3 regions of the Planococcus maritimus genome follow, and region 3 is predicted to be linked to each of the others. Evidence: riboswitches for the same ligand, from Rfam matches in the RefSeq annotation. Region 3 holds a riboswitch; each other region holds the start of a gene.

Region 1 (8,961 bases), 1.1 Mb from region 3:
AAATGCCCGAATATCCATGAATGCTGGAGCGAACGCCGTACCGCGACGTTCATGATTTTGGGCGACACTTGTACACGTGCGTGCCGATTCTGCGCCGTGAAAACTGGGCTTCCGAATGAACTCGATTGGGGCGAGCCAGAGCGCGTCGCGGAATCGACGGAAATTATGAACTTGAAACATGTGGTGGTTACAGCAGTTGCCCGAGATGACTTGAAGGACGGAGGCGCAGCAGTTTTTGCAGAAACAGTGCGCGCGATCCACCGGAAAATGCCGGAAACCACAGTCGAGATTTTACCGTCCGATATGAAAGGCGATTACGAAAGCCTGCACATGCTCATGAGCAGCGAACCCGATATTTTTAACCACAACATCGAAACGGTGCGCCGCCTGACAAAACGTGTCCGTGCAAGAGCAACCTACGACCGTTCGCTGGAATTGTTATTGCGTGTCAAGGAAATCGCGCCGCATGTGCCGACCAAGTCGAGCATTATGGTGGGACTCGGGGAAACGAAAGAAGAGATCATCGAGGCGATGGATGACCTGTTGGCGCACAAAGTCGACATCATGACGATTGGCCAGTATTTGCAGCCGACATTGAAGCATTTGGATGTGGTCCGTTATTACCATCCGGACGAATTCCAGGAATTAAAAGAAATCGCACTCGCCAAAGGCTTTAAGCATTGCGAGGCCGGCCCGATGGTGCGTTCGTCTTACCATGCGGATGAGCAAGTGAACGAAACCGCTGTCCAGAAACGCATCAAATACATGAAAGGCGTCGAATCGACAGGCGCAAAAATCGATCGTATCGAGTTCTGAGAAGAGTGATGGCACTAGGCGAACAGAGAGATACATTCTGTACACACAAAAGCAGCGGCACAGGCCGCTGCTTTTTTATGGAGTCTTATTGAATATTTCCTGGGAAATGCTCAGGGGAAAGCCAATTATTTTGCAGTTTTTGCGACTTCCACAATGACTTGAGTGGCTTTTTCCATGTTCTCTGCAGAGATGAACTCGAATTTACCATGATAGTTTTCGCCGCCCGTAAAGATATTCGGCGTTGGCAAGCCCATATAAGATAGTTGGGACCCATCTGTGCCGCCTCGAATAGGCAGGATATCAGGTGAAATTGCCACTGTCTTCATCGCTTGTTCTGCCTGGTCGACGATTTCTATAACTGGCTCGATTTTCTCGCGCATATTATAGTATTGGTCTTCGAGCACGAGTTCGATTGCTTCTTTCCCGAACTCTTCTTGCAATTCAGCCGCTACTTGTTCCATATGGCGTTTTTTCGCTTCGAATTTGCCTTTATCGAAATCGCGCACAAGGTACTGGAGCACTGCTTGCTCGACAGAACCGTTGAAATTATTCAAATGGATAAAACCTTCATAGCCTTCTGTTTTCTCGGGTACTTCATCGGCAGGCATTTTCGCTTGGAAGCGGGTGGCCACCGTGATGGCATTGACCATTTTGTCTTTTGCCGAACCTGGATGGACGCTCGTTCCGTGGACGGTCAGTTTAGCGCTTGCGGCATTAAAGCTCTCGTATTGAAGTTCGCCAAGCGGACCGCCGTCCATCGTATATGCATAATCGGCACCGAAACGGGCAACATCAAATTTATGCGGGCCACGGCCGATTTCCTCATCCGGCGTGAAGCCGACGCGAATCCTACCGTGCTCGATTTCCGGATGTTCGATCAAGTATTCCATCGCTGTCATGATTTCAGCAATGCCTGCCTTGTTGTCGGCACCAAGTAAGGTCGTGCCATCTGTTGTGATTAAAGTATGGCCGATGTAATTTTGCAGAGCCGGGAAATCAGCCGTTTTCATCGTCACTTTGCCGTTTAATGGGATGTCTTTGCCGTCGTATTTTTCAATGCGCTGTGGATTGACGCCTTTGCCGGTAAAGTCGGTCGCGGTATCGACATGTGCCAAAAAACCAATGACCGGTCGCTGTTCAGTAGTAGTAGCCGGCAAGGTGCCGAATAAATAGCCGTGCTCATCGACTTCAACTTCTTTTAAGCCGACGCTTTTCATTTCTTTTTCCAGTTCAGCGAGGAGATCCCACTGGCCGGGTGTTGAGGGCGTTGCATCCTTTTCAAAATCGGATTGCGTGTCGATTTTGGCGTAGCGAATCAGACGTTCGATTAACTTTTCGATCATGGTAAAGCCTCCTATGTAGGTAATGTCTCCATTTTAGCACGAAACTCGAAATAAACAGAAAAACCAGCGCCGGGGCGCTGGTTTTTAAGCTTGTTGTTTGGCGGACAGTGAGCGGACATGGGCTTGTTTGACTTGAGCCAATAAAGCATGTTCCGTCAGCAAGCGGTACCCGGTTTGTGCCAATGCTTTTGCGCCTCTGATCAAAGCCTCATCGCCTGCTTTGGAGCGGGCGGCTTCCCGGAATTCCTCGGTATGGGCAATAAGGCTCTCAGGACCGATTTTGATATAACCATGGGCAGTCGGCACTTCATAGCTGATATTGCCGGCATCGGTCGACCCGAGCCCAGAAATGCGCGAGTCGGCTACGTTGTCGCCCAAAGTTTCAAGCTCCGCTTTAAGAATTTTATCGAGTTCAGGCGTCACGACAAGATCTTTCACTTCATTTTGGAAACGCTCGATTTCGACACGTGCCCCTGTCGCAAGGGCAGCACCTTCAGCGATGGCACGTATTTTTTTCGCCGTCTCAGCGGTTTTCTTCCAGGAGTCGCCGCGAATATAGAAACGGGCGGAGGCGTACTCCGGAATAATATTCGGTGCATCGCCTCCGTGCGTGATGATGCCATGAACCCGTGCATCATCTGGCAATTGCTGGCGAAGGGCGTTGATGCCATTAAACAGTTGAAGCACGGCATCGAGCGCATTAATGCCTTTTTCAGGAGAGCCTGCAGCATGGGCTGGCTTGCCGTAAAAATGAAAACTTAAGGGATCGACGGCAAGCGAAGGGCCGGTAACCGCCGAATTTCCTGATGGATGAAGCATCAATGCAGCATCGATTTTTTCAAGCAGGCCGTGTTTGACGAAGCTGCCTTTCGCGCTGCCGTGTGGTCCGCCTTCCTCAGCGGGTGTGCCAAGGACGACGACACGCCCACCGGTCAATTCCAAGGTTTTACTGAGCGCTATCGCGGCTGCGACACTGGTCGTGCCAATAATATTGTGTCCACATGCATGACCAATTCCAGGCAAGGCGTCGTACTCAGCTAGAAAAGCGATGGTCGGCCCTGGTTTTTGGCTGTCGCGGACTGCGTAAAAAGCCGTCTGATGGCCAGCGACACCATCTTCCACCTGAAATCCGGCTTCTTCGAGTAAACCGGTCAACAGCCCGCTCGCAAAGACTTCTTCATTGCCGATTTCTGGATTTTCATGGATGGCATGGCTGATGCGCAGGTAGTGGGCGCGATTCTTTTCAATCGATCCGGTAATGGTTTCACGTGCTTCGGTAATGGTTGTCATGTGAGGTCCCCCTTGGAATATCGTGTATGAACGATCTGCTGGGTCTGTTGTTTATTGATAATCGACTAATTCTTCAACTGAAACGAAAGTTGGGATTTGAGCGCCTTCTGTGTGCTCGATGACAAATTCAGCGGTATCTTCTTCTTGGTACAATTCAACGATGCGCTGATAGGCTTCGTTGTCCTCTTCGCCAGCTTGTGCGGCAATCAAGTTAATATATGGTTTTGCCGTATCACTTTCTCTCGCAATCGGATCTTCTGTCGGGTTCAATCCAGCGTCCACAGCAATGCCATTATTAACGATGGATGCTGCAACATCAGCCATCGCACGCGGTGTGTGTGCCGAAGTCATCGGGACGATTTCGATGTTTTTCGGGTTGTCGATGATGTCTTCTGCTGTGCCCGTCAATCCGGCATCGTCGGACAAGGTGATAAGCCCCGATTCATCGAGTAAGAGGAGTGCACGGCCCATATTGGTCGCTTCATTCGGCAAAGCGATTTGAGCGCCATCAGGAAGTTCTTCAATCGATTCGTATTTGTCCGAATACAAGCCCATCGGCGCGATAACAGTAGAGCCAATCGGCACGATGTCGACATTATGTTCTTCAACAAATTCATCGAAATAAGAAATCGTCTGGAATGCGTTTAAGTCGAGTTCGCCTTCAGCGAGTGCCAAGTTCGGGGCTACGTAATCCGAGAACGTGATGATGTCGAGCTCGATGCCTTCTTTGGCGGCTTTGTCCCCGACGTAATCCCAAATCGTCGTATCTGATCCACTGATGCCGAGTGTCACTTTCGTTGTTTCGTCAGCTGAACTGTCGTCTCCGCAAGCGGTAAGAAGTGTAGCTAATCCGGCTGTGGCTAAAAGTGCTGTTATTTTTTTCATAATGAAATCCTCCAATTGGTTTTATGATAGTTGATTTGATAGATGTAGAACTTGGTGAGAATAAAATTAACTACGTCGAACTCTGCGGGACATCAAGTTGCCGAGTGATTGGACGCCTTGGACTAAGACAACGAGAATGGCGACCGTCAACAGCATGACCACTGTGTCGAATCGCTGATAGCCGTAAGTGATGGCCAAGTCGCCAAGCCCGCCGCCACCAATGGCACCTGCCATGGCGGATGCGCCGATCAAGCCGACGATAGCGATCGTCAACGCCAAAACAAGTGAACTGAGCGCTTCCGGGATCAGGAATCGGAAAATGATTTGTCCGGGAGAAGCACCCATCGCCTGGGCGGCTTCGATGACGCCTTTATCGACTTCGAGCAAAGAGTTTTCGATGAGTCGGGCGATGTATGGCCCGGCGTAAAATACCAACGGGACGATGGCTGCCGCTGTACCGATTGATGTACCAACGATGATGCGTGTCAGCGGAATGATGGCAACCATCAAAATGATGAATGGCACTGAGCGGAAAATATTGATGACAATGTTCAATACGTTAAATACAGCTTCGTTTTCGAGTAGATGGCCCTTTCTTGTAACGACCAGCAAGATACCAAGCGGCAAGCCGATGACAAGGGAGAATACGAAGGATGCGCCGGTCATATAAAGCGTTTCCCATAAAGCTTCTAAAATTTGTGATTGATCAACCTGCATATTGTTGGACCTCCTCTACTTGAATCTTATCTTTACGAATCGAAGCGAGGGCGCGGTCGATCTCTGCAAGAGCGCCATCGAATTCAACGATCAAATTGCCGTATGGAATGCCCTGAAGTTCTGTAATATTGCCAAACAACACATTCAAATCAAGCTGAAACTCACGCGATACTCTTGACATGAACGGCTGGCCGACTGAATTTCCGGTAAACTGCACACGATAAATGGGCCGAGTGCCGTCGTTTTGGCGAATCTGTTCGAGCAACGAATCGGGCAGCTCGTCATTCATGACAGAACGAACAAAGCGCTTTGTCGTCGCGTGCTGTGGATTGGTGAATACTTCAAACACGCTGCCTTGCTCGATGACGCGTCCTTCTTCCAAGACGGCCACTTTGTCACAGATTTCACGGATAACGCCCATCTCATGGGTGATGAGCAAGATGGTGATATTGTATTCTTTGTTGATCCGGCGCAGTAGATCCAAGATAGACTGGGTCGTCTGCGGATCGAGTGCAGACGTTGCTTCGTCGCAAAGAAGAATGGACGGGTTGGTCGCCAAGGCTCTAGCGATGCCGATGCGCTGCTTTTGACCGCCGGATAATTGATCCGGGTATTTTTTGGCCTGGTCGGCGAGTCCGACAAATTCCAAAAGCTCAGCTACTTTCCGATCGATTTCCGCTTTTGGTGTCTTGGCCAAAAGCAGTGGCATCGCGATATTATGATGCACGGTTTTTGAATTCAGCAAATTGAAATGCTGGAAGATCATGCCGATGTCTTTTCGTGTGTCGCGAATTTTGCGTGCGCTCAACGTGGAAATATCCTCTCCGTGGATCAGCACGCGCCCTGTTGATGGGCGTTCGAGCAAATTCACGGTGCGGATCAACGAGCTTTTTCCAGCGCCGCTGAATCCGATGACGCCGTAAATTTCTCCGGTCTCAACGGTCAAGTCGATGCCATTGAGTGCATGGACTTGCTGTTTTCCGGATACATAAGTTTTCTTGACTGCTTCAAATTGAATCATGGTGTCCCTCCTGTGGCTGCAAATAACGATTCGAATGAGTGCAAACGAACACTTTCTTGAAATAACAACAAAAAGCCCTCTTTTTTCTTATGCGCAAGAAAAAAGAGGGCTCCAAAATATGAAACCATCTCATTCTCATCTTCCAAATGCTAGAGCATTTGCAGGAATTAGCACAGTTTTCGCTGGTTTGCGAATCTGCTGCCGAAACGTCATAGGGCCTGTCCCTCGGTTTCTCTGGATAAGAAAGTGATGTAAGCTATTCAATTCGTGATTCCTACTCTATTTTGAAATAGCGAAAAAGTCAACATGTTTGTTAAAATTTTTTTGGGGGAAATTTCGTTTATATAGTAGTTTAAATTTTTAGAAAAATACACTTGACTTTAAGTATCGCTGCACTCTATACTGTTCCACAAGCAAAAAAAAAACTAAATACTCTTATCACGAGAGGCGGAGGGAATAGGCCCTACGATGCCCGGCAACCAACAGGCTCATGTCTGGAAAGGTGCTAAATCCTACAGTGCGCATTTGCGTCGCTGAAAGATAAGAGGAGGCAAATCCGTAACTAACGGCCCTCTTCTTTCTGAAGAGGGTCTTTTTCTGTCCTCCTCAAATCCGAATAACCGATCACAAAAACAGGAGGAATGAACAATGACAAACTTTAAACCAGAAACTCTACTTTTACACGGCGGCCAAGAACCCGATCCAGTAACAGGGGCACGCGGCGTACCGGTCCATAAAACGACTTCTTATGTATTCAAAGATACAGAGCACGCACAAAACCTATTCGGCTTGAAAGAAGCGGGCAATATTTATTCGCGGATCATGAACCCAACAGTCGATGTATTCGAACAACGCGTCGCATTACTTGAAGGCGGAACGGCAGCGGTTGCTTTGTCTTCCGGAATGGCCGCCATTGCATTCTCTGTATTGAATATCGCTGAAGCGGGAGATGAAATTATTGCGGACAGCAACCTATATGGAGGTACGTATAATCTCTTCGCCAATACCTTGCCGCGTTATGGCATTAACGTAAAATTCGTTGATGCGACCGACCCTGAAAATTTCCGTGCAGCGATTACAGACAAGACGAAAGCCTTGTTTGGCGAAATCATTGGAAATCCTAGTTTGAACGTATTCGATGTGGAACGAGTCGCGGATATCGCCCACGAAAATGGAGTTCCATTATTGATCGATAACACATTCGCTTCTCCTTTCGTCAGCAATCCGATCGAATTTGGAGCAGACGTAGTGATCCATTCCGCCACGAAATGGATCGGCGGGCACGGGACGACAATCGGCGGCGTAGCGGTCGATGCGGGGCGCTTTAACTGGGACAATCCACGCTTCCCGAACTATACCGAGCCGGACGAAAGCTACCACGGCATCCGTTTTGGCATCGACGTGCCGGAAGCGGCGTTCGCTACCAAATTGCGCGTCCAGCTATTGCGTGATTTCGGCCCATCGCTCAGCGCGGACAGCGCCCATGCCTTGTTGCAGGGACTTGAAACCTTGCATCTGCGGATTCCGCGCCATGCGACGAATGCGCAAAAAGTTGCAGAATACTTAAAAGGCCATCCGCAAGTCGAGTGGGTCAATTACCTGGGTCTCGAAGGCCATCCATCGAAAACACTTGCTGATAAATATTTGAAAGACAGCTACGGGTCGATCGTCAATTTCGGCATCAAAGGCGGAAGAGAAGCAGGACGCAAAGTCATCGATGGCGTTCATTTATGGTCGCATGTCGCGAATGTTGGCGACGCCAAATCATTGATCATCCATCCGGCTTCAACGACTCACCAGCAATTGACGGCAGAAGAGCTGAAAAACACTGGCGTTACGGAAGAGTTGATTCGCTTGTCTGTAGGATTGGAAAACCATGAAGATTTAATCGCTGATTTAGAGCAAGCCATTCAAGCGGCAGTACTCGAGAACGCGTAAGGAGGGGATTGGGATGAGCACAGTATCCATCGGCCAGCTAACACTTGAATCAGGCCAACTATTGCCTGAAGTAGAATTGGCGTATGAACGTGTCGGGGAAAGTTCTGCACCTGCGATTCTGGTTTGCCACGCATTGACAGGTGATCAATACGCAGTAGGAACTGCGGATCAACCAGGCTGGTGGGCGGGTCTGATCGGTTCTGGAAAAGCGGTGGATACTGAACAATTCCAAGTCATCACATTCAATGTGCTCGGCGGCTGCAATGGGTCGACAGGGCCGCTGTCCATCAATCCAGAAACCGGGAAGCCTTACCGCGGCACCTTTCCGGAATTGACGATCCGTGACATGGTCAAAGCAGAGCGCCAAGCATTGGAACTATTAGGTATCGACCATCTCACGGCAGTCATTGGCGGCTCTCTCGGCGGTATGAAAACTTTGGAATGGGCGCGGCTTTATCCGGACTTTTTGGATACGGCCATCACGCTCGCGGTCACGCCTTATTACGGAGACTATGGAGTGGCGTTCAACCATATTGGCATCCAGGCAATCGAAAATGACCCTGAGTTCCAAGCCGGTAATTATCCGCTGGGAACGCGGCTAAAAGGATTTGAAATCGCCCGCATGGCTGGTATGGTGACGTACCGAAGCAGCCAATTATTCAACGGGCGTTTCGGTCGTGCACGCAGCGGAAATGACTTTGAAGTCCAGTCTTACTTGGATTACCAAGGACGCAAACTTGCAGGACGCTTCGACCCGAACAGTTACTTGGTTTTATTGAAATCGATGAACACACACGATGTGGAGGATGTAGAATTATCTGCTGAGCTGTTATCGATCTCTTATAGCCATGACTTGTTGTATCCAGGAGAGCTGATGATTCCTTGGGTCGAAAACCAAGCGAATGCCAAATGGGAAAAAATCGAGACGGATTTTGGCCATGACGGATTTTT
Region 2 (11,660 bases), 1.0 Mb from region 3:
TGCCCCAGGACTCCTTTGGCGATAATACCTGGAAAGTCCTTAGCGATTCCAGGAAAGCGGTCTGAATCCATATCGATGCAATCATAGGTGGCCCAGTGCCGAACGCCGTTAATGTACATCGCTGCGCCCTGTGGCGAACGGCTAGGAGCCGGTTGAATGAATTCCGCGTAATGAAGCGCCGTGCACGAATCGAATCCCGTGCCGATCAACAAGATTTTGACTGGGTGCTCCATCATTTTTCCAAGTGGCGATGTCTTGCCAAACGAATCTTCGAGCGGCTGTTCCGCCATCCATTCAGCGGCAAACCGCCCCCAGGCGATAAATGAATGACTTGGATGAGGGCTGCGGATGGTTGCCGGGTGGCGATGGAGGCATTCTGGTATTTTGCCCATGCCACGCATATTCGTCAGGGCAGGGTCGTATGCCGGCATATGATCGCGCGTCGGCTGATGCCAATTCTCGGGGATCGGCGGTGCCATCCAATAACTTGGGTCAGAATTATCGGCAGACTGTGAAGGCATGACTAGTGTCCCTTCAGGAGTAAGGATTTCCATCAATGCTTCAACGACTGCCTGAGCGCCTCCGGCAACCCAGCCGATCGACTTTAACGAAGAATGGACGATTAAATGGTCACCGGCTGCAATTCCCAGTTCGAGTAGTTGTTGCTTCAATGAATCTTTGGATTGGAAATCGGGGGTATTTAGAATTTGAAAAAGATCAGACATCGGTGCAATTCCTCCTTTTTTCCACTTTACCATAAGGCGATATGCCGGTTTTTGTTTTTTAAATAGTGTAAACTTGTTTCGGATTGAATTTTTTCTGCAACGGGAATAGCCGTAATGAAGATAAGGAGGAGTATGTATGGAAGCGAGACCGATGCGTGAATCACGCACGATACAGACAAAGCTGGTGTTGCCGCCAGATACGAATCACATGGAATCGATTTTCGGCGGAAAAGTGCTTGCCTATATCGATGAAATTGCCGGAATTTCGGCAATGAAGCATGCGAGCCGCCACATTGTGGTAACAGCATCGATCGACTCGGTGGACTTTTTGTCGTCTGCCAAAGTGGGTGACGTCCTGGAGTTGGAGGCGAATGTTACTTCAACCGGCAGAACTTCGATGGAAGTGTATGTGCGCGTTAAATCGAAGAACTTAGAAACCGGAGAAGAACGATTGACGACCGAATCGTTTTTGACTTTGGTCGCGATCGGCGATGACGGGAAGCCAACACCGGTGCCCGCTGTCTATCCGGAGACGGCAGGCGAGAAGCTGTTTTTCGAATCAGCGCCAGCGCGCCGGGAACACCGCAAACAACGCGCAAAAACACCTAGATAAAAAAGGATCCTACAAGGGATCCTTTTTTACGTTCTCTTTGACATTGGCAAGCGCACTGCCTGGTTGGTTCGTAATGACCGACATGCTGCCATCAGTTTCAAGGATGACGGCTTTGATATTTTGCAGGTCGCCTTCTCCTGAATTGCGCACCGCCTGCATGATTTCAATATCCTTGATGCGTTCATCGCGCATGGCCTGTTTCAAGAATTCACCTTCTGAAAACAACAGCCGTGGTTCTGATTTGATCAGCTTATTGAAGCTTTTCGAACGTACTGCCGTGAAAGTGATCAAATACTGCAAAGCAATCAAGACGGCAAACGCAGTAAGGCCTTCCCATAAGCTTAGTTTGCTGTCGAGAAGAATCGTCGCCAAGGTGGAGCCAAGTGCGACGGTGACAACGAGGTCGAAGGCGTTAAGTTTCGTTAAAGTCCGTTTTCCTGAAGTTCTTAAAAACGCCAGTAAACCAATATACGCCAGAACGCCTACTGTGACAATCCGGATAAAACTGTCCCAACTCATATCAAACATGCGGCTATTTCTCCTTTCGAATGCGGAAAGATAAGATTTTCTTATCAACATGTGGATAAGTCCATTTTCATTAGAAATCGACTGTAAATTTAGATATTTACCCACATAACCCACGGAATTTTGTTAATTATTGTGCATAACTACCGTTTTTTCGTACTTATTAAGGGCTTTCCCTCGAATATTGGACGTAAAACCAGATTATGTGGATAGTTTCATACGAAGACAACATCCAACGGCATTAGGTAAACCCTGTCTGTACGCTTGTTGTTCAAATAAAGCAAATTCGGGAATAAGGAATAAGAGAAGTGAGGAGGAATGAAAAAGATGGAGGGCGTTCTAAATTTTTTCCGTTTTTTAGGCATGACGCTGTTTTTCTTAAGCACTGCCTTGTTTTTAGTGACAGTCTTGAACAATTGGTTTAACTTTGCCTCAATAGATTGGTTAACGGGTTCGTTTTGGCGTGTGTATTTATTTTTCGCGGTTTCTGGCATTCTGATGTATATCTTGATTACCTTCAGAAGAAGAAAAGGAGATTAAAAAAAGCACCGGAATAACCCGGTGCTGTTCTCAATTATTTTTTAGCTAACAATTCTTCAAAATAAGAACCGAATTCTTTAGAGCGTTTTAGGATCGTGCTAGACGAGACGCCGAATTTTTCGCTCAAGTCTTTAGCAGAAAGCATTGGCCCTTGAATCAATTCGTGGTCTTGCAAGAAGCGCCAGTAGCCGGCAACAAGTGCCTCTGGTTTCTGGACGGTCGGCTGCTGGCTGACCAGGTAGCTGTTGAGGATACTTGTTACATTCGTCACGGTTTCTTCATCGAAATCCGCTGCATCAATGTGTTTTTTTAATTCATCCATAACCGATTGGTGTTCCGGAGAAAGCTCGATGCTTTCTTCGACAGCACCTGTTGAATATTGGACGATATGCTCGACCACTTCCAGGTAATGCTCGCGAAGATAGTCTTCGTTCGCAGAAGCGCCTTTTTCTTCGATGCGTTTTTGCAACTGTTCAAAGAACGGTGCAAATTTGCCGACAATCGTCAAATAGCCGTTCAAGAACAAGATGCCTTGTTCACCAGCGCGTGCATCCGGCAAAAGAATCGCAAGAAGCCCTTGGTTTTCTTCCATATCTGTCGGCGGCTGGTCCGCCATGACGTAAGTTTCGCCAGTAAAGGCATCTTTCAACTCGGCTTTTTCTGTATCGCCTGAAACCAATTGGCCGAGGAAGACACGGAAGTTTGGCCATTGCTCCAACACTTCTTTCGTTGTTGGGCGCTGCGTTTGTTCGATTTGCTTAGACAGGAAGTTTTGCCATAGTTCCGGTTTTTGCATGAACAAGAAGTTTTCGATGACAAAAGCCTGTGCATCGTTTTCGGCCATCGATTTCATTAAGCGCGGCTGCCAATCTTGTTGGAGCTCGCGGAAATCCGTTAGCTGGTCACGGTTTGGGTTTTCCGAGAAGAACTGCTGTCTGACTTGGAACAGCTCTTCGTTCACCAAATCGTTGATGGAAACTGTCTGTTGTTTCCCGTGACATTTCTTATATTTCTTTCCGCTGCCACATGGACACGGATCATTTCTTCCTACCATTCTAATCACCTACATTTTTTCTTGAGTGTAACATAAAATCTTTCGGCGCTCAAAAGTCTGACGATTCAGACCTATAAACAAGCTCATATCCCCTTGAATTTCCTATATTAAGCAAATAAATGGAAGTTCAAGCCTTCTAGTACATGGCGAGGAACAAAAAATCTGGCCGTCACAAGGGGATCGACCACTTGACTGATCTGTGCTTCACCGGCAGCGCTCATGAGCATGGTCATTTCGCTGACGGATAAATTGGATTGGGAGAGCAATAGATCGATCATCTCTTCCACTGCAGTAGAGACAGCTTCGTCTAAAGTCATCGCCGATACGAGAAACGCCAGGCCCTCTTCGTTTTCGAGCAATGGATGCTTCAGGTGGCTGCCTTTGATGACATCGAATTGGACGGTAGCGCTGCCGGGCACTTCAATGCCGGAAACACTGATTTCCCCGTCGCCCATCGCGGCATGGAAATCACCGAGTGCAAACAATGCGCCTTTAACCGCTACAGGAAAATAAAGCGTTGCGCCTTTTGTGATCAGCTTCGTATCCATATTGCCGCCATGCGACCCAGGGGTGCCGCAGGAGACGGGCTCGCCTTCCGGTGCGACACCGATAACGCCGATCATGGGATTCAGCGGCAGCTGCAGCCGGTCGTTGAAGACGGCCTTGCCATTTTGTATGGGGATGATTTTCGATTCCATTGCTTCCATCCGGTGGCCCATCACACCGAGGTCCGGCCCTGTGACCATGACGCCCTGTTCACCGATTTCAAGGTCTTTGATCTCCACTTTCAAGACATCGCCGACCTCGGCGCCTTCAACGAAGATCGGCCCTGTAGCTGGGTTTACTTGGTCCCAATCGATGCCAGCGACTTCTTGGCTGGCCGATTGGATTTGGTTCTTGAAACAATCGAATGTGTCGATCTTTACTGTATCACCGGCTGCTGCCCGCAGGCTCGGTTCATGTTTGTTGGAAAACGCGTAAATGACATCTTGTGCAGGTAAGGTCTTCATCTATCCCACTCCTTTTGGATTAAGTTCAAAATTGCGTGTCTGATAATTCATTCAACTCGCATATTTCATTATCGAGCAAGAAATCTCCGAGTGCAAGGCGGGAAGCGCTATAGTAAACTAAAGAAAAAGCGAGGCGGGGGAGAGACCTTGAACGAAGATCCAGTCAAAGAAATGCTGTTATGGATGAAAGTGCTGCTGTTGACGGCATTCATCATTCTTGGCGTCCGGCAATTCCTGTTCGAGCCCGTCATCGTCGAAGGCGGGTCGATGCAGCCAAGTTATTACGAAAACGATAAATTGGTGTTGAGCAAAGCGACCACGATCGCCAACTTCGATACGATCGTATTCATCGCGCCTGATGGCAGCCGTTTTATCAAGCGTGTCATCGGCATTCCGGGCGACCATATCCTGATGTCGGGTGGAGAGATTATCCTGAATGGTAAACTGCTGGATGAGCCGTACTTGGATCAAGGCGCGAAGGACAGGTTGGCAGACTCTCAATTGGCCAGTGAGTTTTCCGTGCCCCCGGACTGCTACTATGTCTTAGGGGATAATCGCGGCAATAGCACGGATTCCCGCGTTCTTGGGTTTATCCGCAAACAAGACGTGGTCGGTGAAGTGAAATTTCGCTTTGCGCCTTTTAGGGATTTTGGGTTTGTCGAATGAGCCAACTGGCTACAAGTAAAGCTTTTTCTATGGGGCATGCGCTCTGTGGAAGAAGCTTTTTTATTTGCCCGTAATCATGGATTTTCCTGTGCACGGGAAGGTTATAGGTGTCAAAAGAACGCCTAAATAGTTCCAAATAATCATATTTTATTTCTTTTTAGTTCAATAGAATTATGATAAAATTAAATTACTGAATATTTGAAAAAAGAGCGATTGATAAAGGGGTGGGGAAATGGAGGCAATATGGCGCAAGACAGGACAGTATTTGCTCATCGCGGCAATTGCGGGCGGCGCGGCCCTTCACTTGGGAGAAGGACAAGCAGCAGCAAGCACTTTTGACATCGCGGCCGCGAATTTAATGGAAGGGCAGCGCAATGCGTTTCAAATGCATCTTTCCAGTTCGCTGTTATTCATGGACCGGGGCATCACTAGTGAAGAAGAGGATGCATATCCGGCCTCGCATATCGCGTTCGCGCCCGGCAGCGATGAATCGGAGATGAACTTTTCCTGGTATGCACCGAGTACCGCACAGGCGGGCCAAGTGCAATACGCGAAAGCATCCCCTGGTAGTGAAGAATTCCCAGAACACGTTGCAATGACCATCGATGCCGCATTGAAAAATGCCACCTACGGCTATTCCGCCCATGAAGCGGTGATTGCCGGGCTCGAAAACGAAACGGACTATTTGTATCGTCTGGGGGACGGCCGCGGCAATTGGACGCAAGCTTTTCATTTCAAAACCCAGGACCCCTCTTCCTATGAATTCCTGATGATCGCCGATCCGCAAATCGGGGCATCTGGCGATATTGCAGAAGATCAACGTGGCTGGGAAAAAACTTTGCAACAAGCAATCGCGCGCAGCCCGGAGTCGAGCTTTATCCTGTCTGCTGGCGACCAAGTCGATGCCCGCTATTCCGAAAAAGAATACGCGGCATATTTCGCGCCGGAACCACTGCGCAATTATCCAGCGGCGACCACCATTGGCAACCATGACGATACTTACCATTACGCCTATCATTTCAATGTCCCGAATGAAAACTGGGAACTCGGCAATTATGACAACTCCGGTGGCGATTATTATTTTTCCTACGGGGATACCTTGTTCATGAATTTGAATTCCAATAGCCTGAATCTGGAAGAACATGTTCAATTCATGGAGGAAACGGCTGAAGCGACCGCCGGCAGAGACTGGAAATGGAAGATACTCGTCTTCCATCATTCGATTTATAGCGCCGCTGCCCATTCCCAAAGCGAAATGGTGCTGAATTTGCGAGACCAGCTCGTCCCGACGATTGATAAACTCGGATTTGACGCGGTTTTGATGGGGCATGACCATTCTTATGTGAGGACCTATCAAATGGAAAATTTCCAGCCCTTGAGAAATCATATGATGGATGGCGATGCGCCGGTCAATCCCGAAGGTACGGTCTATCTCACCGGAAACACGGCGAGCGGCAGTAAATTCTACGGCATGCAGCCCGAACGCGAACCGTATTCGGCAGTGCGCGAACAATGGGGGGTGCCGACGTATATGACGATCCAAGTCGAGCCGACGCGTTTGCGCTTTGAAACGTACCGGACAGACACGGAAAAACGGGTCGACGAATACGAGATCATTAAAGACCCGTCCATCGAAACGATTGTGCCTGCGCTCGAGAAAGTAGAACTCGAAGCGAGTAGCACCGTACTTGCCACAGAAGAGAATTCCTTTTACCCACAAGCGGAACTCAAGCTTTCGGGACAAAATGTCGAAGGCGGGCAATACGATATTTCACCTGAGTCGGTCACATACCACACAAGCAGTAAAGCCATCGAAATAAAGGACGGGAAAATCCTGTCAGCAGAAAATGGGGCTCCGGGGGAAATCGAAATTTATGCAGAAGTAAACGATGGCGAACGAATATTTGAAAGCAACACGATTCAAGTCGACTTGGTCGAACATGAAGAAATTGAGTTGCTCGAAGCGGCTAGCGAGTGGCGTTATTTGGACGATGGCAGCGACCAGAAAAGAGCTTGGCTTGAAGTGGATTACGATGATAGCAAATGGGCACAAGGAGCGGGCCCGCTCGGTTATCCGAAAGATGAAGAACGGCCGGAATTCGGTACTGTCAAAACGCTTATCGGCTACGGAGGGGATGAAATCGACAAAATTGCTCTGACCTATTTCAGAACAAATTTTGAAGTCGAAGATGTGGAAGCAATCGGCGATTTGGGATACGTGGAGTTCAGTGTCGACGATGCGGTCATCTTGTATTTGAACGGAGCAGAAATTCTACGTTTTAATATGCCGGAGACAGGCGAATTTGGCTTTGAGGATTATCAGCAAGAAGTGAGTGACGAAGATCTTGTAAGCGAAGACCGGATTGAGCGCATTTACTTGGATGAAGAAGTTCTAAGCCATTTGAAAGACGGCGACAATGTAATGGCTGCCCAAGTGCATCAAGACGACCGCTTCAGTTCTGATTTGTATTGGGATATGGAAATGGTAGTTAATACAAAATAAAAAAAAGAAGGCATTGCGCCTTCTTTTTTATTTTGCTTACTTAGTGAAAATGCCCAGTTTCTCGATGCGCTGGATCGCTTCTTTGATGCGCTGTTCGTCCACCAGCAAGCCGACGCGGACAAAGCCTTCGCCTGCAGAGCCAAAGCCGCTTCCTGCCGCCACGGCGATGTCCGCTTTGTCGAGCAGGTAATCGGAAAATGCGATGCTTGTGAAGCCTTCAGGGACCGGCAGCCAGGCGAAGAACGAGCCTTTAGGTGCCTCGACATCCCAGCCGATCCGGCGGCATTCATCCATCAGTACGCGGCGCCTGTTTTCGTACAGTTCAACCAGCTCATCGACACATTGCTGGCTTGCAGTTAGGGCTTCGGCTGCGGCGAGCTGAACCGCCGGGAAGATGCCTGCAAACAAATGATCCTGGACTGTATTCAAGGCCTCGATCATCTTGGAATTACCGACTGCAAAGCCGATGCGCCAGCCTGCCATATTATAGGTTTTCGATAAGGTGTACATTTCAATGCCGACATCTTTGGCTCCTTCAGATTGTAAGAAGCTCACCGGTTTTTGGCCTTCAAAACCGATACCCCCGTAGGCAAAGTCATGCACGACGGCAATGTCGTTCTGTTTGGCGAACTCAATGGTCTCGTCAAAAAAAGCCTGATCGGCAGTAGCACCGGTCGGGTTGTTTGGGTAGTTCAAATACAGCAGTTTGGCGCGCTCTCGGACCGACTCTGACACATCGTTATAGTTGGGCAGATAGCTATTGGCCTGCTCGAGCTTCATCAAATCAAGTGTGATATCAGCAAGCGGTGCGCCAGATAAATAATCCGGATAGCCTGGATCGGGCAGTAAGAGAGAGTCGCCAGGGTTCAGAAGGGCAATCGGCAATTCGACAAAGCCGATTTTTGTGCCGGAAAGAATAGCGACTTCCAAATCCGGATCGATGTCGACGCCGTATTCCCGTTTATAAAAATCGGCAGCGGCTTTTCGTAATGTACCAAGCCCGCGAAATGGTGAGTAACGGTGTGTTTTCGGATCGGCTACTGCTGTTTGCATAGCCTTGACGATATGCGGCGGTGTCGGCTGGTCAGGATTTCCCTGGCCCAGATTGATGACGTCGCGCCCTTCTTCGATCGCTTTTGAAGCTTTCGCAACGAGCGTAGCGAAAAATTGATCTGGAAGATTGTGTAAGCGATTTGAAAAGTCCATGGAATCCTCCTTGTTTTCTAAATAATTGCACATCTACATCAAATCTTATAGAGTTTAATCTAAACTGTCTACAGGGGGAGAGAACATGAAAATCGCTTGTGTGCAGATGAATATCGCGTTTGGCGACCCGGAAACGAATTTTCAACGTGTGAAAGATTATTTGGAAGAAGCCGCAGAAAACGGGGCGGAAATCATCGTGTTGCCTGAAATGTGGAACACGGGATACGCATTGACACAGCTTGAGGAGCTTGCGGACCGTGATGGCCGAACCATGAAATTGTTGCAGCAATTTGCGAAAGAACGGGACGTCCATATCGTCGGGGGTTCGGTTTCGACTAAGAAAGACGGCGGTTTTTACAACACGATGTATGTAGCCGATTCGACTGGAGAACTCGTCTCGGAATACGATAAAGCGCATCGCTTTGGCTTGATGGATGAACATATCCATCTCGAAGAAGGCGGATCGCTCGGCACATTCAAGTTGGATGGCGAAACCTATGGCGGCGTCATCTGTTACGACATCCGTTTCCCGGAATGGTTGCGCGCACAAGCGCTGAACGGGGCGAAGGCAATTTTCGTGCCAGCTGAATGGCCGGCAGCGCGAATCGACCATTGGCGTATTCTGCTGCAGGCGCGAGCGATCGAAAACCAATGCTTCATCATCGCCGTAAACCGCATCGGCAGTGACCCGAAAAATGAGTTCGGCGGCCATTCGATGGTCATTGCACCGTGGGGGGAAGTGCGGATGGACATGGGGCAAGACGAAGGCATCGGCTACACTGAAATCGACCTGTTAGAAGTCGACGAAGTACGGGGCCGTATCCCGGTATTCGATGACCGGCGCGTCGAGTTATACAAAAAGTTTGAAAAATCGCATTGACAATACTGTCCCCGTGCAGGTAGTATGGAAAACAACCAAATACGCACGCTTATCAAGAGAGACCGAGGGTAAGGCCCTATGACGTCCGGCAACCCCCATATAATGGGAAGGTGCCAATTCCTGCAGAATGGATGCCATTCTGAAAGATAAGTCGGAATTTTCATTTTCGATGTCTCTTTTTGATAAAAAAAGAGACATTTTTTATTTGCCTGGGGGAGTGGACAGCATGATTCAAATCGAACAATTGAGCAAAACTTATCAAACCAAGCACGGTACGGTCAATGGCGTGGACGATGTCAGCTTAGAAGTGAAGACCGGGGAGATTTTCGGCATTGTCGGCTATTCGGGAGCGGGCAAGAGCTCGCTGATTCGCTGCATCAATTTGCTCGAACGCCCGACATCCGGGACGGTGAGAGTTGATGGGCAGGATTTAACGAAGCTGAGCGGTGACGGATTGCGCAAAGCGCGCCTGAAAATCGGCATGATTTTCCAGCACTTTTATCTAATCAGCCAAAAAACAGTTGCGGAAAACATTTCCTTCGCCCTGCGCGCAGCGGGCACGCCGAGCAAGAAAATCGGCACGCGCGTCGATGAGCTGCTGGAAATGGTCGGCTTGTCGGATAAACGCGATGTCTATCCCGCACAGCTGAGCGGCGGGCAAAAGCAGCGTGTCGGCATCGCCCGAGCACTCGCCAATGAACCGGCCGTGCTGTTATGCGATGAAGCGACTTCTGCACTTGACCCGAACACGACCTTATCGATTTTGCGTTTATTGAAAGACATCAATCGCAAGCTCAATATCACGATTGTGCTGATCACCCATGAAATGAACGTCGTCAAGGAAATTTGCGACCGTATGGCGGTCATGCAAGGAGGGCGCGTCATCGAAGAAGGGCGCGTCTACGATATCTTCGCCGATCCGAAAACGGCTTTGACAAAAGAATTTATCTCGAGCGTCGTGTCATTTAATGTGCCGGAAGAAATTCTTGCACGCTGCGACGGCACGATTGTCAAAGTATTGTTCAAAGGTGAAGTCGCCGGGGAAGGGATTATTTCGGACATGCTGCAAAGCTATCCGGTCAAAGGCAATTTCCTGCACGGTGCGATTGAATACATACAGGAGCTGCCGCTTGGAATTTTTGTCATGGAACTGAAAGGCGGCCAAGCGCAAGTAGGCGAGGCAATTAGGTATCTAGAACAACGCAATGCAATTGCGGAGGTGATGAAGCATGGGGATTGAATGGGAAAGAATTATTGATTTGTGGCCGGAGATCCAAGTAGCGTTTTATCAGACCCTGATCATGATCGGCATTTCATTGGCCGTGGCATTGATCATCGGCTTGCCTCTTGGCATCTTGCTATTCATCACAGACCGGGGCTTGTTCTGGGAAAACCGGCCGGTCAATTCGGTCATCGGGTTTATCGTCAATATCGTCCGCTCGATCCCTTTCATCATTTTGCTGGTAGCGCTCATTCCATTGACGCAATTGATCACGGGTACAACGATCGGGCCGATTGCAGCGAGCGTTTCCTTATCGGTTGCAGCGATTCCGTTTTTCGCACGCATTGTGGAAACGGCGCTTCGGGATATCGATAAAGGCGTCATCGAAGCGGCGATCGCCGTCGGTGCCACGCCGTGGATGATCATTAAAGACGTACTCTTACCGGAAGCAAAAGCGAGCCTGATCCAAGGCGTTACGCTGACGGTCATCAGCCTAATCGCCTATTCAGCGATGGCGGGCGTAGTCGGCGGCGGCGGTATCGGCGATTTGGCCATCCGTTTCGGTTATTACCGATATGACAATACAATCATGGTTGTGACAGTGGTCATCTTGATCGTGCTCGTTCAATTGATTCAACAAGCCGGCGACTTTACAGCCAAAAAACTGGATAAACGATAAGGAGAGAAAGACATGAAAAAACTTACATGGATATTGG
Region 3 (11,660 bases):
ATCCGCTAATAGCCGGATGGTGTTCATGCGCGCTTGATGCCCCGCAATATTCGGGATGATGGTGATTTCATCAGCTCCGAATTGATCGGCGACCGCTTCGATCTGCTGTTTAACTTGTTCGGCTGTTCCGATGAGCATGCGGCTCCGGTTGCGCTCGACGCGTTCTTGTTCTGCTGAACTGAGACGCCGCTTCTCAGCGGTTTCAACCGACGGGTAATACGGCGGCTGAAAATCCGATTCGACAAACAGGAGCCATAAGTCAAATGCTTTGGCAAGTTGTTCCGCTCGCTCTTCCGTCTCGCCGACAATGGCGAAAACAGCTAAAGCGACATGCGGCTGTTCACGCAACTGGGACGGGACGAAGCTTTTCCGGTAGCGTTTGATCGCCTCGATACCTGCTTGTTCCGGGCGCGCAAAATGGGCATAAGCATAAGACATGCCCCGTTCCGCCGCAAGTTTCGCTGAGCCTTCGCCCGTGCCGAGCAGCCATAGTTCAGGTGCTGTTTCGGTAATCGGCGTCGCTGTTAGCTTTTGGAAACGGTGTTCGTTGTCGACTTCATCGGTGAAATACTTCTCCAAATCGATCAATTGCTGGGCGTAAGGAACGCGCTTGCCTTTGGATTCATTGAGCGCTTGGTTGACGAGCCGGAAACTCGGCGAGCGCCCGATGCCAAGGTCGATCCGGTTCGGGTGCAGCGCTTCGAGCATGCGAAAGTTCTCGGCCACTTTATAGGCGCTGTAATGCGGCAGCATGACGCCGCCTGATCCAATGCGGATGCGTTCAGTGAGCGTCGCTAAATGCATCATGAGCATTTCCGGCGAGCTGCCTGCGACTGAAAACACTTGATGGTGTTCTGCAACCCAGTAGCGTTTAAAGCCGGAGCGGTCCGCGAGTTTTGCAAGTTCTGCCGTTGAACGGAGCGCGGAAGCTGCCGTTTCGCCTTCATCAATCGGCGAGTAATCTAATATATTCAAGACGGTCATCCGTCCGCACCTCCTTTAACTCTCTATTCTTCATCATACCACTTGAACACAAAGAAAAACGGACTGGAGGCTGCCAGTCCGTTTTCGCCTATATCGTACAATTAAAGTTAATATGGTTTTCCGAAGTTTACTGCCAGCTTTCCGTGGGCTCGCGCCCAAGCCTCCTCATCCGCTCCGCTTCTTGCGGGGTCTCGGTCGTCTCGCTGATCCACAGGAAAGATAAGGTCGAACTACGTGAGACATTATCTTTGCGAAGTAATGGGCAGCATTATTGAGCAGAAGGGTTTACGGGCAGACACTTCTCCACACCACTTAGCTTCGTCTTTGAGTTATTTATCTAATAACAATATCCACTCTTTTAATGAGTTTCGACAGTCATTGCTTCTTTAATAGTTTTAAAAAGGACTAAACTTCCCTGCTCCGCTTCGACTATTCTACATTGAAATAACGGGCATCTGGATGGGCGAAGACGATGGCTGATACCGATGCTTCCGGGTCCATCATGAATTCTTCCGTCAAGTGGACACCAATGTCTTCCGGTTTGATGAGGTCGAACAATTTCGCCTGATCTTCCAGGTTTGGACAGGCCGGGTAGCCGAACGAAAAGCGCTGGCCTTGGTATTTCGCTGCGAACCGGTCGCGCATTGAAAAATCGGTGGAATCAGGAAAGCCCCATTGATCGCGAATTTCCTGGTGCAGGCGTTCGGCGAATCCTTCCGCCAGTTCCAAAGCGGTCGCTTGCAGCGCATGGCTCTCGAGGAATTTCCCCGCTTCTTTCAAACGCGTTGCTTCCGCACGTACCCCGTGCCCTGCCGTTACTTGCATGAATGCGACATAATCCATCTCACCGCTTGCGGTTGATTTTAAATAATCAGCCAGACATAAAAACGGCGCTTTTGTTTGGCGCGGGAAGGTGAAACGTTCGATTTCCGTTTTGGCGTCTTTCGGGTCGTAGATAATGACATCATCGCCGTCTGATTGCGCCGGGAAAAACTGATACATCCCCGCTGGCTTCAATATTCCCGACTGAAGAAACTTCGTCGCGAGTTCATGCAGTTCCACAGCCCGCGTGTCGCCTTGCTGCAAGAGTTTGTCGCTATAGCCGCGCAAACCGAGATGGTGGCCGATCAATGTGCGCATATTGACGTACGGGTACAGATGCGCCACCGAATAATCTTTCAGCACATGGCGCCGCAAATCGTTCGGCACGTAAACAGGCGCATCTTCGCGCACGGTCTTGACCGGCTTTTCCAAAATGGCGACAGCGCCTTTTTCGGCACGCGCCGCATCTTGCGCTTGGCGTTTTTCCTGTTGGGCGCCAAGTTCTTCGAGCAGTACCGCTTTTCCAGCGCCGCTTTGCAGTCGGTTCGCGAGGTCCAGCCCTTGCATGGCGTCTTTTGCGTAAATAACCGGTCCGTTGTATTCCGCGGCGATTTTCGTTTCGGTAAAGCGGCGGGACAAAGCCGCACCTCCGACTAAAATCGGCACATCAATATCAGCTTCACGGAAATCCTGCGCCGTCAGCACCATCTGCTTAGCGGATTTTACGAGCAATCCTGACAAGCCAATGATATCCGGCTGTTCTTTGCGAATCACTTCGATGAGTGCGGCGGGTGTCACTTTGATGCCGATGTCGATTACTTTAAAGCCGTTGTTCGACAAGATGATGTCGACCAAGTTTTTGCCGATGTCGTGAACATCGCCTTTGACGGTCGCAAGGATGACTTTGCCTTTCCCGCTATCGTCCGCTTTCTTTTCCATAAAGCCTTCGAGATACGACACGGCTGCTTTCATGACACCCGCTGATTGCAGCACTTCCGCAACGATCAATTGATTGTCGTTGAACAGCCTGCCGACTTCAGCCATGCCTTCCATGAGCGGCCCGTTGATAATCTCGAGCGGGTCTTCGTACAGCTCCCGTGCTTTGTCGAGGTCCGGGATGAGCCCTTCTTTTGTGCCTTCTAAAATATAGTAAGCGAGGCGCTCCGGCACGGTGTCTGGAATATCGTCCTCAGTTTTCTCCTTTTTCTTGTCGCGGTAGAAATCCGTGAAGTCCGCCAAGTTTTGATCGGTCGTCTCGAACAATAACTCTTCCGCCATCTTCACTTCTTCTTTTGGAATCGACGCAAAACGCTCGAGCTTTTCGGTATTAACGATGGCGTAATCCAAGCCCGCTTGCGTGCAATGGTAGAGATAAACGGCATTTAGCACTTCACGGCCGACCGGCGGCAAACCGAATGATACGTTCGATACGCCGAGAATTGTTAAGGCGCGCGGCAGTTTTTCCTTAATCAAACGGATACCTTCGACTGTTTCGAGTGCCGAGCCAATGTATTGCTCATCGCCTGTTCCAACTGGGAATACGAGCGGATCGAAAATAATGTCTTCCGGGGCGATTTCCCATTTTCCCGTCAGCAATTGATACGAGCGTTCCGCAATTTCGAGCTTGCGCTCGCGCGTCACTGCCATGCCGACTTCATCAATCGTACCGACAACGACCGATGCGCCGTATTTTTTCACGAGCGGCATGACCGCATCAAAACGTTCTTCCCCGTCTTCTAAATTAATCGAGTTGATGATCGCTTTGCCTTGGGAGAATTTAAGCGACGCTTCGATGACCTCTTCATCCGTAGAATCGATGACGAGCGGCACTTTCACTTTTTTGACGACTTCCTGCATGAATGCCGTCATGTCGTCTAGTTCTTCTCGGTCCGGGTTGGCCAGGCAAATATCGATAACGTGCGCGCCGTTTTTTACTTGGGCACGCGCAATTTCCGCCGCTTCTTCGAACTTCCCTTCAATAATGAGTCGCTTGAATTTGCGCGAACCGATCACATTCGTGCGTTCGCCGACGAATAATGGGCGCATCGATTCATCGTATTCAAGCACTTCAATTCCCGAAATGACATGTCCATGACTCGTGTCTTTGCGTTCGCGCGGCGCGAGCCCATCGACCGCTTCACGCACCGCCGCAATATGTGCAGGCGTCGTGCCACAACAGCCACCGACGACATTGAGCCAGCCTTTCTCAGCAAAGCCGCGCAGTTTTTTCGACAAGGATTCCGGCGTCTCGTGGTAATGCCCTTCCTCATCCGGCAGCCCGGCGTTCGGGTAACAGCTGACAAAACCTGTCGACAGTTCCGATAACGAACGCAAATGATCGGTCATGAATTCCGGCCCCGTTGCACAATTCAATCCGACCGACAACGGCTTGATATGTTCGATCGACACATAAAACGCTTCAATCGTCTGTCCGGCAAGTGTCGTGCCCATCGGTTCAATGGTCCCTGAAATCATTACCGGCAGTTCCACACCGGTTTCTTCAAAGGCATCTCGAATAGCAATCGTCGCCGCTTTGACGTTAAGCATATCTTGGCTTGTCTCGAGAAGCAGCAAGTCCGCGCCGCCTTCAATCAAGGCTTTCGCCTGCACCTGAAAATCGGCTTTTAATGCGTCGAATGTGATGCCCCCTGTGACCGATAAAGTTTTCGTTGTCGGTCCAAGCGCACCCGCCACGAAGCGTGGCCATTCCGGCGTCGAGTATTTTGCTTGGCTTTTTTTCGCGATTTCGACCGCTTTTTGATTGATTTCCGCTGCACGATGGCCGAGCCCGTACTCATCCAAGACGACCGGCGTGCCGCCGAATGTGTTCGTACAGATGATGTCAGCGCCCGCTTCCAAATACGCGTCGTGTACGCCTTCTAGGACATCTGGGCGGACGATGTTCAAGTATTCATTGCAGCCATCGTATTCCTCTCCGCCGAAATCTTCTGCCGACAAATCAGCATTTTGAATCATCGTCCCCATCGCACCGTCTATAACTAAAATGCGTTTTTCCAGTTGCTGTTCAATTAAATGTTTAGGCATAGGCACGATCGCTCGCTTTCTCTAAATCTAGTTGTCGGATATAGCGGATCAATTCCACCGTCATGTCATAACGCACAAATGGCGTGATCAAATAAATGCCGTGGAACAATTGGGCTGCTGTATCGATCAATTCTTTCGCAATCTGAATGCCTTCCGCCGTCGCTTGTTCTTTATCATCGCCGCAAGCCCTCATGCGATCCAGTGCCTCTTCCGACAATTTGATACCCGGCACTTCATTGTGTAGAAAATCGGCGCTGCGTATGCTCGTCAGCGGCATAACCCCGAGGAAAATCGGTGTCTCGAGATGCTTTGTCGCCTCATGGATTTCGATGATTTTCTCTTTCGTATAAACAGGCTGCGAAATGAAATAATCCGCGCCAGCTTCGATTTTCTTCTCAAGTCTCGCGACTGCACGCTCGACGACACGGACATTCGGGTTGAATGCCGCGGCAACCGAGAAATTCGCCTTTTTCCGCAGCGGCTTGCCAGAAAACGAAATGCCTTCGTTGAGCTTTTTGATGAGTTGGATCAATTCCAGGCTCGATACATCATAAACGCTCGTCGCGCCCGGGAAATCGCCGACTTTTGTTGGGTCGCCCGTGACGGCGAGTATATCGTGGATACCTAGTGCGTCGAGCCCCATTAAATGCGATTGCAGGCCGATCAAATTGCGGTCGCGGCACGTAATATGCGCAAGAGGTCTGACATCTTGCTGGTGCTTGAGGATCGAGCCCATCGCCATATTGCTGATACGCGGCGACGCGAGTGAATTATCGGCCATCGTGATAGCATCGATGCCTTCCGCGTCCAATGCTTTAGACCCCTCGAGAAATTTATCGATTTCCAAATGGCGCGGTGTATCCAGCTCGACGATGATCGTCCGCTCGGTTTTTGCTTTTTCGTGCAAAGGCTTGTCTTTCAAGGCTTCTGCTTCGCGAATGACAATCGGCTTTTTCTCTTCGACTTTCTTTTCAGTGATCGGCTGCAAGTGACCGATGCGTTTTTTGACCGCTTCGATATGTTTCGGCGTCGTGCCGCAACAGCCACCGATAAGGCGCACGCCTTCTTCGCGCAACAGCAGCGCTGCACGGCCAAAATAATCGGCTTCTGATTCATAGACAATGCGCCCGTCTTCGATATCGAGGAGTGAGGCGTTCGGATAAGCCGATAAAAACGCTTTTTCCGGCAGTTCGACGCCTTCGAACGCCTGGATTGTATGGTGCGGGCCAAGACGGCAGTTGACGCCGACGATTTCTGCACCGAGTGCGTCAAGACGTTTCAAGCCTTCGTTCAAATTCATGCCATTTTGCAAAATGCCCGGTTCATGCATTGACAACTGGGCAATGAGCGGCGCGTCGGTCAATTTTTTTAAATGAGTAACGGTCGCTGCGAGTTCCTCGAAATCATAATACGTCTCGAGCAATAAACCGTCCGGATCGCCGGATAACAGGTGCTGCGCTTGCTGGTCAACCATGGCGACGATTTCGTCCAATGTCGCATCGCTTTTACGAATGCCGCGAATGCCGCCGATCGTGCCGAGCACAAACTGCCCGCTATCTTTTGCGGCTTTACGGGCGATGGCCATCGCTGCTTTATTGATCGACTCTACCTGATCTTCTAGCCCGTAGCGAGCCAGTTTGTGGGCATTTGCCCCGTATGTGTTCGTTTGGATAATGTCCGCTCCCGCCGCGATGTAATCACGATGAATTTTCTCGATCACTTCGGGGCGCTGGATATTCAGTTCCTCGTTGCAATATTCGATGCCGTACGAGTACAGCAATGTCCCCATGGCTCCATCCGCCGTCAGCATCCGTTTGTTCAATTCATCTAATAACATGATTCGTCCTCCTCCGGTTGATTTGCCATGCAGCTGCGGACGCATCGATATGAAACAAAAAAAGCCTTCCATGAAAAAGAAGGCTTTACGATATCGAACTCGTTCCTTTTCATCTGCCAGGCGTGTGCCTGCTGGAATTAGCACCTGACCTTAGTGGCTGGTTGCTGAAGCGTCATCGGGCCAGTCCCTCGACTTCTCTAGATAAGAATTCACTATTCAATTTTAAGTATTTCCACATGATACCCCCTGAGGTGATTTGGGTCAAGAAAATTTATCAAAAAACAACAAACTTTCTGTTAAATCCCCCACTTACTTACCAGGCATCCGGCACCCGCGGGTTGAAGGCGGCTTGCTCGACGGTAAATTTATACCAAGTGAAGGGTTTGCCATCGATGATCCATGTAATATCGACGCGTCTTGGCATTTCGATGCCGTCGATTATTTGCCATTCGTGCACTTCGGCGATGCATGGCAAGCGCTTGGCCTCTTCACCAATATCTTTATAGCGCATCGCCCGCGCTCGTTTCATGCGCCCAGATTCATCAAACTCGAAGGTGACATTGGCGGTCGACCCGTTATAGCTCATCTCGGCTTCCACGGATCGTTCACTGCTATTGAAAAAACGCACGTACGGGCTAAAAGCCAGTCCTGGCAGCCAGACCATCTCCATTAAAAAGCGCTGAAGTGCCGATTCATCACGCTTGCCGTCCGGAATCGCCCGGTTGATCGGCACCAGCCCCGCAAAGCGGATGCGCATGCCTGCACGGCCGTCACGGAAACTATCGGATCCGGTAACGAATAGGCCATCGATTTTCATGCGCGCTTTCCAATAAAACGATGGCGGTTCGACAAAGCTATATTGCTCAGCAGTCGATTCGGTCCATTCTTCCTGGTCAGGTTTGGTCTTCATCCAGCCCACTTGCTTTACATAAACGCCCATCACCTGCTCACGGCCGACTGCGCCGATCGTCTCCAGCCATTTGGCGATCGGTTTTGGCAGATGCGCCGTCCTCGCCTCTTCCACTTCGCCGGCATGCCGGACTTCCGGCCATGTCGGCTTGATAAGCCGCGTCATGTCTTTGTACTTTCGATAAGCCCCGTATGCTCCGAGTGATGTCAATGCTAAAATCGGCCATATGCGTTTCATGTCCCATACCCCTTTCCGATTTTGCTGCGCATTCCTTCGTAACTCTTTCGACACGCCCTTCATTTCCCCTGCACAAAGCGCCAATCGAAAAACGCCCCCGGAAGGCTAAGCTTCCGGGGGCGTTCGGTATTCATCAGTTTAAATTTTCAAGAGCCGGTTCGAGATGTTCTTTCAATGCCGGCCCCATCGTTTGCGAATACAGCGTCGTTAAATGGTGCTTATCGCGATATACCAATACATTGCCCACAACTGGCGGGCACGTATCGTCTGTACAGAAATACTCGGACATATCGGCAAACGTGACGTTGTCCGGAATGCCTTCCGTGTTTTCCCATGGCACGACATCCGCAAGGCCTTTACTGCGCTCAACCGAACATTCTTCTACGCTCGAACCATCAAGGCAGATCGTCGGATCGGTTTTCATACGCGGATTGTCGCGCACGGCAAAGATCTCCGCCACGCCTTCGAATTCTTTCCATTTATTGATGTAACCTTTTGGCACCGTATCTCCTGAATTTACCGTTGCTGTGGTAAAGATCAAATCAGGCGGCTCTGCCATCAAGCGTTCTTGCAAATTATCGTTCCAGGTCATGCACGCGTCATCCAGCTGGCCATCAAAATCGCCGCTTGAGAATCGGCACGCATCTTTGTTGTAAACATCGATGCGCATGTTCAGCTCTTCTGCGACAGCTTCAAGTGCCGGGAACCAATGCCCCGAATGCGAACCGCCCACGAGTGCGACGACATGTTCAGGATTTTCCGTGACGCCGAACGAACATTCTTTCAGCGTGGAGCTGACGCTGCCTGTCAGGAAGCAATCTTTATTGCTGTAGAAGGTCGGCAAATCTTCTTTCGCCGACAAGAAGTCTGGCTGCAGTTCCGCATCTTCCGCCGGCTGGATATTTTCCAATACGGCGCGCGCGCCTGGATTGTCTTCGATGGTTACCGGCTCGTCATTGCTGCTGCTCGCCTGGACGAAAACGCCCCACGAGAGGCCGATTAAAATCGCCGGTGTCATCAAAGCGACCAGCACTTTCGATAAGCGTTTTTTCGAATGCTTGATCGGCATTTCGCGTACTGGCTTTTCGACGAGTCGAATCGTCAGGACGGACAAGATGAACGTAATTCCGAGTATGGTAAGACCTGCCGGAGTGGTTACCGTATCTGTGTTGAAGTAGGCATAATAGAACACCAACAGCGGCCAATGCCATAAATAAAAACCGTAGGAAATGCTGCCGAAATACTGGAACGGTTTCGAGCCGAGCAATTTCTGCACGCCGAACGCCTGGCCGTTTTCACTGGCGATAATGACCAAGATCACTCCGCCCGTCGGCAACAATGCCGCAAATCCCGGGAAGACAGTCGAGACTGGCAACACCATGCCCGTGAAGGCGATGATCGCAAGCCCAACCCAACCCATGATGAGATGGGCCCGATCTGGGAATTTCAAATATGGAAGCATGAGCGCAAGCATCCCGCCGAGCGAGAATTCCCAAGCCCGTGCAAAGGTATCGAAATACGCCCACGGCTGATTGACCGCCGTGATATAAACCGAATAGCTGAGTGAAGCAAGGAAAATCACCGATAGCACGGCGAGCAAAGTTTTGCGCACCGGCGTCTTCAGGATTTTCGTCGCTAACAGATAAACGAGTGTAATGACGATTGGCCACGTGACATAAAACTGTCCTTGAATCGACAAGGCCCAGAAATGCTGGAACGGGCTTGCCGTGTTGTTTTGTGCCAAATAATCGACCGCGTTATTGGCCAACTGCCAGTTTTGGAAGTAAAACATCGACGAAAACAATTCGGCGATTGTCTGGCGCCATGTGCTAAGCGGCAATAAGAAAATCGACAGCGCCGCACTGACGGCAAGTACCGTAAAAGCCAGTGGAAACAATCGTTTCGCCAAGCCTAATAGATTTTCCAAATAATTGATGCGGCCTTCGCGCACCATCCGTGACAATAGAGACGTTGTAATCAAATATCCCGAGACGATGAAAAAGACATCGACTCCGCCGGAAACCGACCCAATCCAAATGTGATAAACTGCCACCAAAAGCGCCGCGACTGCGCGGACGCCTTCCAGCTCAGGCCGGAAGCGCTTTTCAGGCACCCGTAAATCTGCCATGATGTGTACCTCGCCATTCTAATATTTTGTAGGAAAGGAATAGTCCTCAAACAAAACACTTTTATTGTAAATTTATTATTAAAGAGTAAATTTTTGAATAATTAAAATCCATTCCTTGCCATTTCTAGTGTACCTTAATCCCGCGTAAGTCTCAACAACATATCCGATAGTCGAAATATTCTTGTGCCTTAAAAAAAGCCCCGCCATTTCTGGCAAGGGCAGTCATTAAAATAAGAAACTGAACATAAATCCGCTGTACATCGCCGCTACAAACCCAAGGCTGAACACGAACGACAGCCATTCGGGCAATTGCTTGCGATACCCAAGCCATTGCAAGCCGAGGAAAATCACGCCGATCGCCATCATCAAAAAGCCGTCGATGTTCGGCGTCCACACTGCCTGCACCGGCAAATACTGCGGCCCAGCGAACCATTCGACAAACGGCGCGCTGCCTTCTAGCCGGAACGTTTCGTTGATATTATGCGGCGGGGCGAGCTTGCTCATGAAAGCAGTGATTAATAACACCAATAGCAAGAGCCAGCTCTCCACCTTGAGCCAGGAGCGGTTCGGCGCATCGCTTCTCGATAAGGCGGCATTGATGAACGCGGCGAACAGGAGCGGAACGATGCTCAAATGTTTCAGCAGCAATAGCTGTCCATAAGGCAAGATCCACGAGCTCGCATAATCTTCCGGCGCCACGAAAAACAGCATGAGCCAAATTCCGCTGCCAATCAAAATGACCATCATGGCCACCGCAAACGGCGTGAACCATTTAAGAAACGCACGCCAATCGCGCCCGTCTTTCATAAACCAGGCGATGTGGATCAAGACGCCGGCCCATAATACAAGCGCCAGGAAATGAAGCGCGTGCGCCGTAAATCCTTGCCAATCCGCAATCGATGCCGCATGGCTTGCATACGCTACATTGAGCACACTGAGCACTAGCCAAAAAGTCCGTAAGCCTGCCGACCCGTCTCGCCACACGACAATCAGCCACGCCACCGCCATCAAGACGCCGAATACATAGCTTTGGCCGGTGCGAAATTGCGTGATGACATCGATCACGGCTTGTATCAGGCCAAAGCTATCCCCAAGCAATAAAATGAGCTGGATGACAGGAGGCGCAAGCAATAGCGGAACCGACGCAAGCGCCAGCACCAGCCATTTTTTCGGAACTTCAATAAGCGGCTTTTTTTCCGATGGAATAAACCGCAAGACAGCGTCTCCTGCGAGAAAGGCCAGTACCACGTAAAGGAAAAAATCCGATGACGCGATCAGCCAATTCATCGTTTTCTACGCATTAACACTACGGCAGAGATCAACAGGATAATGGCGATGCCTGCAATGATCAAGGTCATGCTAGATCCCGCATCTTCTGAAGGAGCTTCAGGTTCCCCGCTTGACGCTTGCTCCATATCCGATGCTTCAGTTTCCTCCGATTCCGCTGCTTCCGCTTCCTCGGCTTCCTGGTCGTCCGTTGCTTCCGTTGCTTCCTCAGCCTGTTCTTCTTGCGTCGCTTCTTCAGCCGGCTCTTCAGTAGCCGCTTCTTCTTCGCCTGCCTGCAACTCAAAAGCCAAGGAGCCTTGGATTGGATGGCCATCTTGACTCAGCACATCGTATTCCACGACATACGAACCATCTTCCAACTCTTGCGCCGGTGTACCGATCAATTGATCGTCCATTACGGCCACTTCACT

Evidence for each region. Region 3 has a riboswitch for S-adenosylmethionine ahead of BBI11_RS03075 (bifunctional homocysteine S-methyltransferase/methylenetetrahydrofolate reductase). Riboswitches for the same ligand answer to the same signal wherever they lie in the genome.
Region 1: linked by a shared signal. The riboswitch ahead of BBI11_RS13585 (O-acetylhomoserine aminocarboxypropyltransferase/cysteine synthase family protein) and the one ahead of BBI11_RS03075 (bifunctional homocysteine S-methyltransferase/methylenetetrahydrofolate reductase) in region 3 are both predicted to bind S-adenosylmethionine.
Region 2: linked by a shared signal. The riboswitch ahead of BBI11_RS14120 (methionine ABC transporter ATP-binding protein) and the one ahead of BBI11_RS03075 (bifunctional homocysteine S-methyltransferase/methylenetetrahydrofolate reductase) in region 3 are both predicted to bind S-adenosylmethionine.

What each region holds. Positions count from the first base shown of each region.
Region 1 covers NZ_CP016538.2:2,742,819-2,751,779, reverse strand. The annotation lists gene lipA (lipoyl synthase) at 1-816, shown strand, start outside; gene pepT (peptidase T) at 942-2,159, opposite strand; gene BBI11_RS13605 (M20 family metallopeptidase) at 2,244-3,449, opposite strand; gene BBI11_RS13600 (MetQ/NlpA family ABC transporter substrate-binding protein) at 3,501-4,334, opposite strand; gene BBI11_RS13595 (methionine ABC transporter permease) at 4,401-5,051, opposite strand; gene BBI11_RS13590 (methionine ABC transporter ATP-binding protein) at 5,041-6,072, opposite strand; SAM riboswitch class I at 6,205-6,317, opposite strand; SAM riboswitch class I at 6,505-6,619, shown strand; gene BBI11_RS13585 (O-acetylhomoserine aminocarboxypropyltransferase/cysteine synthase family protein) at 6,721-8,010, shown strand; gene metX (homoserine O-acetyltransferase MetX) at 8,024-8,961, shown strand, end outside.
Region 2 covers NZ_CP016538.2:2,844,718-2,856,377, reverse strand. The annotation lists gene BBI11_RS14170 (AAC(3) family N-acetyltransferase) at 1-725, opposite strand, end outside; gene BBI11_RS14165 (acyl-CoA thioesterase) at 862-1,338, shown strand; gene BBI11_RS14160 (DUF421 domain-containing protein) at 1,348-1,866, opposite strand; gene BBI11_RS14155 (hypothetical protein) at 2,182-2,403, shown strand; gene BBI11_RS14150 (SEC-C metal-binding domain-containing protein) at 2,438-3,457, opposite strand; gene BBI11_RS14145 (acetamidase/formamidase family protein) at 3,565-4,467, opposite strand; gene lepB (signal peptidase I) at 4,615-5,133, shown strand; gene BBI11_RS14135 (purple acid phosphatase family protein) at 5,366-7,636, shown strand; gene BBI11_RS14130 (pyridoxal phosphate-dependent aminotransferase) at 7,673-8,842, opposite strand; gene BBI11_RS14125 (carbon-nitrogen family hydrolase) at 8,928-9,722, shown strand; SAM riboswitch class I at 9,769-9,875, shown strand; gene BBI11_RS14120 (methionine ABC transporter ATP-binding protein) at 9,949-10,962, shown strand; gene BBI11_RS14115 (methionine ABC transporter permease) at 10,952-11,623, shown strand; gene BBI11_RS14110 (MetQ/NlpA family ABC transporter substrate-binding protein) at 11,636-11,660, shown strand, end outside.
Region 3 covers NZ_CP016538.2:582,091-593,750, reverse strand. The annotation lists gene BBI11_RS03085 (LLM class flavin-dependent oxidoreductase) at 1-984, opposite strand, end outside; gene metH (methionine synthase) at 1,414-4,851, opposite strand; gene BBI11_RS03075 (bifunctional homocysteine S-methyltransferase/methylenetetrahydrofolate reductase) at 4,844-6,691, opposite strand; SAM riboswitch class I at 6,795-6,896, opposite strand; gene BBI11_RS03070 (DUF6920 family protein) at 7,002-7,835, opposite strand; gene BBI11_RS03065 (acyltransferase family protein) at 7,969-9,963, opposite strand; gene BBI11_RS03060 (copper resistance D family protein) at 10,189-11,250, opposite strand; gene BBI11_RS03055 (copper resistance CopC family protein) at 11,247-11,660, opposite strand, start outside.